One region of the Catellatospora chokoriensis genome, then DNA from elsewhere that is predicted to be linked to it. Evidence: riboswitches for the same ligand, from Rfam matches in the RefSeq annotation. Region 1 holds a riboswitch; the other holds the start of a gene.
The links. A riboswitch is a leader RNA that binds a small molecule or an ion and turns the genes downstream of it on or off. The one in region 1 is predicted to bind cobalamin.
Positions count from the first base shown of each region.

Region 2: it holds a riboswitch for cobalamin, as region 1 does, so the genes downstream of both, HAV39_RS13560 (acyl-CoA thioesterase) here and HAV39_RS19405 (VWA domain-containing protein) in region 1, are expected to answer to the same signal.

Region 1 covers NZ_JAAOTI010000012.1:120,208-123,741, reverse strand. The annotation lists gene HAV39_RS19405 (VWA domain-containing protein) at 1-1,812, opposite strand, end outside; cobalamin riboswitch at 1,977-2,140, opposite strand; gene HAV39_RS19400 (trypsin-like serine protease) at 2,362-3,534, shown strand, end outside.
Region 2 covers NZ_JAAOTI010000007.1:313,151-316,684, reverse strand. The annotation lists gene HAV39_RS13565 (LLM class F420-dependent oxidoreductase) at 1-670, opposite strand, end outside; cobalamin riboswitch at 853-1,073, shown strand; gene HAV39_RS13560 (acyl-CoA thioesterase) at 1,192-1,713, shown strand; gene HAV39_RS13555 (LysE family translocator) at 1,710-2,330, shown strand; gene HAV39_RS13550 (hypothetical protein) at 2,282-2,626, shown strand; gene HAV39_RS13545 (alpha/beta fold hydrolase) at 2,879-3,534, opposite strand, start outside.

The sequences.
Region 1 (3,534 bases):
GGACGTCGGCGGCAACGCCAGGGCCGCCTCACTACCCCGGAAGGTGACCAGGCCGACCTTGTCGCGCCGCTGGTACGCGTCGAGCAGCAGGGACAGCACCGCGCCCTTCACCGCGCCCATACGCCGCCGGGCCGCCATCGAGCCGGAGGCGTCCACGCAGAACAGCACCAGGTTGGACTCGCGCCCCTGCCGCACCGGCTCGCGCAGGTCGGCCGCGGCCAGCCGCAGCGGGCCGCCGGGGGCCCGGCCGCGGGCCTGCTGCTGCCGGGCCGCGGCCCGCACGGTCGCCGCCAGGTGCAGCGCGGTCAGCGTGCCGCCGGGCACCCGCGCGCCGACGGTCCGGCCCATCCGGGTGTACGCGGGCGAGCGCCGCCCCGCCGCCCCTTCCCCGGTCCCCTTCACCGCGAACAGCCGCGCCCGCCGCGGCGCGGCCGCCTCGGCGTGCTGCTGCCCCGCGGACGCGTAACGCCCCTCGTCGACCCCGTCCCGCTGCCGCGTGTCCCCGTGCGGCACCGGCCGCAGCGGCGTGCCGTCCTCATCGGGGACCGCACCACCGGGCCCGCCCTGCCCCGGACCGCCGTCCGGCCCGTCATCGTCGGGCCCGTCCGGCCCGTCGTCCGGGCCGGAGCCGTCGCCGTCCAGGTCGCCGTCACCGTCCCGCTCGGCCGCGCCGTCCGAGCCGCTGCCGAGGCCACCGTCCGGGCCGTCGCCGCGCCGGTCGCGGTCGTCCGCGTCGTCGGGCCCGCCAGGGTCGCCGCCGTCACGGGCTCCGTCGGCGTCCGCGGGCGGGGGCGCGCTGTTCAGCGCGTCCTCCAGCGCCTGCTCGTCCAGGTCGGGGGCGTCGAACGGGTCGCGCCGGCGGCGGTGTGGCAGGGCCAGCCGGGCCGCGTCGCGCACGTCCTGCGCGGTGACCCGGTCCCGGCCGTGCCAGGCGGCCAGGGCCAGCGCGGCGCGGGCCACCACCAGGTCGGCACGCAGCCCGTCGACCTCGAACGTGGCGCACACGTGGGCGATCCGGGTCAGCTCCGCGTCGGGCAGCCCCACCGCGGGCAGCCGCCGCCGGGCGATGTCGATGCGCTCGGCCAGCTCGGCGTCGGCGTCGGCCCAGCGCGCGGCGAACGCGGCCGGGTCGGCCTCGTACGCCAGCCGCCGCCGCACCACCTCCACCCGCTCGCGCGGCTCGCGCGGGGCGCGCACCTGCACCGCCAGCCCGAACCGGTCGAGCAGCTGCGGGCGCAGCTCGCCCTCCTCCGGGTTCATGGTGCCGACCAGCAGGAACCGGGCGGCGTGGCGCACCGAGACGCCGTCGCGCTCCACGTACGCCTCGCCCATGGCGGCGGCGTCGAGCAGCAGGTCCACCAGGTGGTCGTGGAGCAGGTTCACCTCGTCGACGTAGAGCACGCCGCGGTGCGCCGCGGCCAGCAGGCCCGGCGAGTACGCGGCCTGCCCCGCGGTGAGCGCGCGCTCCAGGTCGAGCGCGCCGACGAGCCGGTCCTCGGTGGCCCCGACGGGCAGTTCGACCAGCCTGGCGCGCCGGACAACGACGCCCTGACCGGCGTCCTGACCGGCGCTGTGCGGCCCGTCCGGGCACGCGCCGTAGGGCGACGCCGGGTCGCAGCCGAACCGGCACCCGGCGACGACGTCCATGCTGGGCAGCAGCCGGGCCAGGGCGCGTACGACGGTGGACTTGGCGGTGCCCTTCTCGCCGCGCACCAGCACCCCGCCGATGGCGGGCGAGACGGCGTTGAGCAGCAGGGCGAGCCGCAGGTCGGCCAGGCCGACGACGGCTGCGAACGGGTACGGCGGGGTCATGTCCCGCCCAGGCACGAGCCCATGCGCGAGTCCTCTCCGCGGGTTTCCTCGCCCGCGAACTCCGCCGGTGGCCCGTCCCCGCGGCGCGCCGGAACGGCGCACCACCGAGGGCCGCCCTCCGGCGTCGGTGACGTCACGACGCCGTGCGGCGTCGCGAGCGGCCGGAGTGTCCTGGCTCCCGGATCGACGCTTCCCCTCGGCCTTCCAACCGTGTCAACGGCCGTGGCCTGGTGCCGAAACGGCACGCGTCATGCCGACGGCGCCGTTCGGGAGGGGTCGCTCCCCGGTGACAGTGGCGGGACCGCCCCGGATTCGCACCGGGTTCCTCCACTGCCGCTCACCGGTCATCGTGACGGACGCGGTGCGCCGCGTCAAAGCGGGTCGCCCGTCCGGAGGCGAGTGTCACGGCCGCGGCTCGCCGCGACATCAGTACGTAACAATCAACTTCGATATTGCTATGTATCGTTGTCTTCCGCTAGCTTCCAGGGAAACTCTCCGGCGATCCGGCGCCAGAAGCGCTCGGCGCCGGGTGGACCTTGGGAGGATCCTGTGCGGAATTCACTACGAACGGCACTGCGTGCCGGCGCGATCGCGCTGGCCGGTGCCATGCTCGCCCTGGGCTCGGCCGCGGTCCCGGCGCAGGCCGCGCCGGCCGCCGACCCCGGCCCGATCACACCGCAGGTCGTGGGCGGCACCCCGGCCGCGCAGGGCGAGTTCCCGTGGATCGTGCGCCTGTCCATGGGCTGCGGCGGTGCGATGTACACCCCGAGCCTGGTGCTCACCGCGGCGCACTGCGTCGGCGCGACCGGCAACAACACCTCGATCACCGCCACCTGGGGCGTGGTCGACCTGCAGGATCCGACCCGGACCACCCGCACCTCCAACTACGTCTACCGCGCGCCGGGCTACAACGGCAACGGCAAGGACTGGGCGCTGATCCGCCTGTCCAGCCCGATCACCGCCGCCCCGCTGCTGAAGATCGCCACGGACACGTCGCTGCACAGCGGCAACTTCCAGGTGATGGGCTGGGGCGCCGCGACCGAGGGCGGCGGCCAGCAGCGTTACCTGCTCAAGGCGCAGGTGCCGTTCATCAGCGACACCCAGTGCCAGGGCGCGGGCGGCAGCTACTCGGGCCTGATCTTCAACGAGGAGATCTGTGCCGGCAACTACACCTCCGGCGGCGTGGACACCTGCCAGGGTGACTCCGGCGGCCCGATGGTCAAGCGCAACGCCAGCAACGAGTGGATCCAGATCGGCATCGTGAGCTGGGGCATCGGCTGTGCCCGCCCGCAGAACCCGGGTGTGTACACCGAGGTCCGCTACTTCGCCACCGACATCTACAACGCGGCGGTCTCCCTCGGCGGGGCACCGGGCGGCGTGTCCGTCACCGGCCCGGGCAACCAGTCGACCACCGTCGGCAACGCGGTCACCCTGAACAGCTCCGCGTCCGGCGGCACGTCGCCGTACAGCTGGTCGGCCAGCGGCCTGCCGGCCGGCACGTCGATCAACTCGTCGACCGGCCAGATCACCGGCACGCCCAGCACCGCGGGCACCTACACCGTCACCGTCACCGTCAACGACAGCGCCGGCGGCACCGGCACCGCCTCGTTCACCTGGACGGTCAACCCGGTCGGCAGCTGCGCGGCGGCCACCAACGGCACCGACGTCAGCATCCCCGACAACAACACCACCGGCGTGTACAGCAACATCACGATCTCCGGC
Region 2 (3,534 bases), on a different contig from region 1:
CGGGAATGTTGGCCTGTACTGGTTTCGGGTTCACCTCCGACGGCGCGATCTGGTAGAACTCACCGTCGAACCGGACCGGGTCGGGGGCCCACGCCGCGCGCATCGCCGCGATGACCTCCTCGAGGCGGTCGCCCCGGCGGCTTCGCGACACGTTCGCCGTGTCGAACTCGTGGTGCTGCCAGCCCGCACCGACGCCCGCGAGCACCCGCCCGCCGCTGAGCCGGTCCAGGGTGGCGAATCGGCGAGCAAGCGTCACGGGCACGTGCAACGGCGCGATGATGATTCCGGTGCCCAGTTTGATTCGCTCGGTGACGGCCGCGACGTAGCTCAGGGTCTCCAGTGGCTCGTACACCGAGCGGTAGACCTCGGGCACCTGCTGTGGCTCACCACCCGACCACAGCGTGACGTCGTCGATCGGACGGAGCAGACGTTCATAGGTCCACAGGGCGGCATAGCCCAGCCGCTCGGCTTCCTTGGCGACCTTGACGATCGTCTCGGGCGAGGTCTGCGGGCCGGACGTGGGCAATGCGAGACCAAGTTCCATGTCGTTCTCCCCGAAGATGCGGCTGAAATCGGTGCGGCAGACAACACGGACGCCGATGTCCGCCCACCGACCGTTTTCGGTGCTTCTGCCCTGACTTGAAGGGAACAGTTGGTTCGACAGGCCCATTCCCACGATGTGGCACAAGCCGCACGGCAAGGCGAGGCCAATGGGATACCGAGACATGAGCTGGGCGGAAAGACCTCGCTGCGCAAGGCGACGAATTCATCCCGTCAATGCCGGGCATGGAGACCAGGCGGCCGTGATCGGCGACACCGGCTCGCCGCTGGGTCGTCACGGTATCCGGCCGTTATGCTCTCGGCGGCGCTGGTTCACCCACAGGTCCTGGTCCGGTGGGTGTCGTAAGAGGGAACCCGGTGAGAGTCCGGGACTGCCCCGCAGCGGTGAGCGGGAACGACCGCCGTCAACAAGCACTGGGCCGCAGGGCCTGGGAAGCGACGGCCAGTAGGTGATCGGACGGTGTCCGGTCCTGCCCGCGAGTCCGAAGACCTGCCCGTGCCGCGCACACGCCGTGTGCGCCGCCGCCGGCCTCGCGGGTGGGCCTGGGCAGGGAGAGGTGTGTCGTGCTGCCCTGCGCCGGGACGCTGCGCGTGGTGCGGCGGTGTGGTTCTCGAGGGAGGGACACACCGGTGACCGCCACCGCACTGCGCCCGGCACTGGCCGGGCGACCCCCGGCAGCTTCCGAGCTGACCTTGTCGCAGATCATGGATCAGCACCACACCAATCTGATGGGCACCGTGCACGGCGGGCGCATCCTCAACCTCATCGACTCCGTGGCCGGGGTCGTCGCGGCCCGCCATTCCGACGGGCCGGCCGTCACCGCCGCGATCGACGAGACCGCGTTCCTGCAGGCCGTCCGCGTCGGCGACGTCGTCCATGTACGAGCCCGCATCACCTGGGCCGGGCGCTCGTCCATGGAGGTCGCGGTCACCGTCACCGCCGACCGGTGGGACCGGTCCGTGCCCGCCACCACCGTGGCCACCGCGCACCTGGTCATGGTCGCCGTCGACGACCTCGGCCAACCGCGGCCGATCCCACCGCTGCTGCCGCAGACCGACGACGACCGCCGCCAGTACGAGCAGGCCGAGATCCGACGCCGGCACCGCCTCGCGCTACGCCGGGCACTCACCACACACGGCGGGACGGCATGATGAGCCTCCTGCCGGTCGAGGTGCTGGTCGGCTACCTGGCCGCGATCACCCTGCTCATGCTCACCCCGGGCCCGGACATGATGTTCGTGCTCGCCAACGGCGCCCGCTACGGCACACGCGCCGGGATGCTCGCCGCCGCAGGTGTCGCAGCTGGAGAAGCGGTGCACATCAGCGCCGTCGTGGCCGGCCTGGCCGGGTTGGTCGCCGGATCGCCGCCGGTGTTCGAGGCGATCCGGTACGCCGGTGCCGCTTACCTGGTCGTGCTGGGCGTGCAGGCACTGCGCCGCCCCGCGACCGCCCCCACCGGCGTCGCGGCGGAGGGGTTCAGCGGCCGGGCGGCATTCGGGCGCGGCATGGTCACCAATCTGCTCAACCCGAAGATGATCCTGTTCAGCCTGGCGTTCCTGCCCCAGTTCGCCGATCCGTCGCGTGGACACGTCACTGCCCAGCTCATCACCCTGGGCGTGCTGTTCATCGCCGTGCAACTGGCCGTCGACGTCAGCCTCGGCGCCGCAGCCGGGCGGCTGGCACACCGGCTGCACGCGTGGCAGCGGCAGATTCAGCGCGGATGCGCGGCGGCGTTCATCGGGCTGGGCATCAAACTGGCGTTCTTCTAGACCGTGCAGAAGGTGCTGCGGTCGGGATCGGCTCGCCGCAGCACCGGGTCACAAGCGTCACCACCTCGCACATCTGCGCCTGCGTCTCGCCGTCTACGCTGCCGGGAGGTGACCACCAACTGATCTTCATTCGCATCACCGACAGCGTGATCACATCGCCGCCGTGTTCACAGCTGGGGGCTGTGTTCGAGTCGGCGTTCGAGGCATGGCTGCGTGCCCGCGATCTGCGTGCCTTCTGTGCCGAGCTGAGCTCGCTACCTGCCGAACAGCGCGATCTGTCGGCGTGGGTGGAGTGAGGCCTGGCCACAGCCGATGACATCGAGCCGACGGTGAGCGCGGCCACTCTGGCGAAGACCTCCTTCGACGTGCGGCCCGAGCACTTTGCACCGAGGCCATGCCAAACGCAGGCGCGGGAAGGTTTCTACGCCGAATAAGGCGAGTGCGGCGACGGAAGCCAGGAGTCGCCTGCACCGGGAATGTGGGGGCCTATCTCGGTATCGGCCGGGCCGTGCCGATGCCTGGACCCGGCGTACTCACGCGCAGAATTCTCAACTGCGCGGCGGGTCGACGACCTCGGCGATGAGGTTGGCGACACCGTCGAGGTGTTCGGGTGTGGTCAGGTGGCCCATTTTCGGGAGGACTCGCAGGTCGAGGTTCATGCTGCGCCGCACTGCTGGTGCCAGCCGTCGTGGCGGAAGGAAGCGGTCGTGCTCGCCTACGCCGACAACGCAGGGCCGCTGCGCGCGGTCGGTCAGCAGTTGTGCGGGCAGGGGTGGCGGGGCCAGCGTAGTGCGGCAATTGGCAGCCACGAGCGTCATCCACTCCACCTCAGTCTCGGGCGGGTTCTGGCCGGATGCGACGAACAGCCTGAGCATGCTGCGGGTGCGGTCGACGGTGGGTCGGAGCAGCCACGCCGCCGACGCTGACGCCAGTTTCGGGTCGATCGTGAGCCGGATGTATCCCGCGGGCGAGATCAGAGCGCGGGCTGCGATGCGGGGAGAGGAGGCCGCGAGGGCGACTGCCGCGCCCAGCGAATTGCCGACCAGCACGACATCGTCCATTTGCGTGAGCGCCAGGATCTCCTCCAGGACGCGGCCGTACCAGGCCAGCCGGGCGCGCCGGGGCCGGTACTGGTCGCTCAGTCCTGGCTGGCCCGGCAGGTCCACGATGGTGGTCGGCCAGCGGGCCGACAGTGCACGCAGCC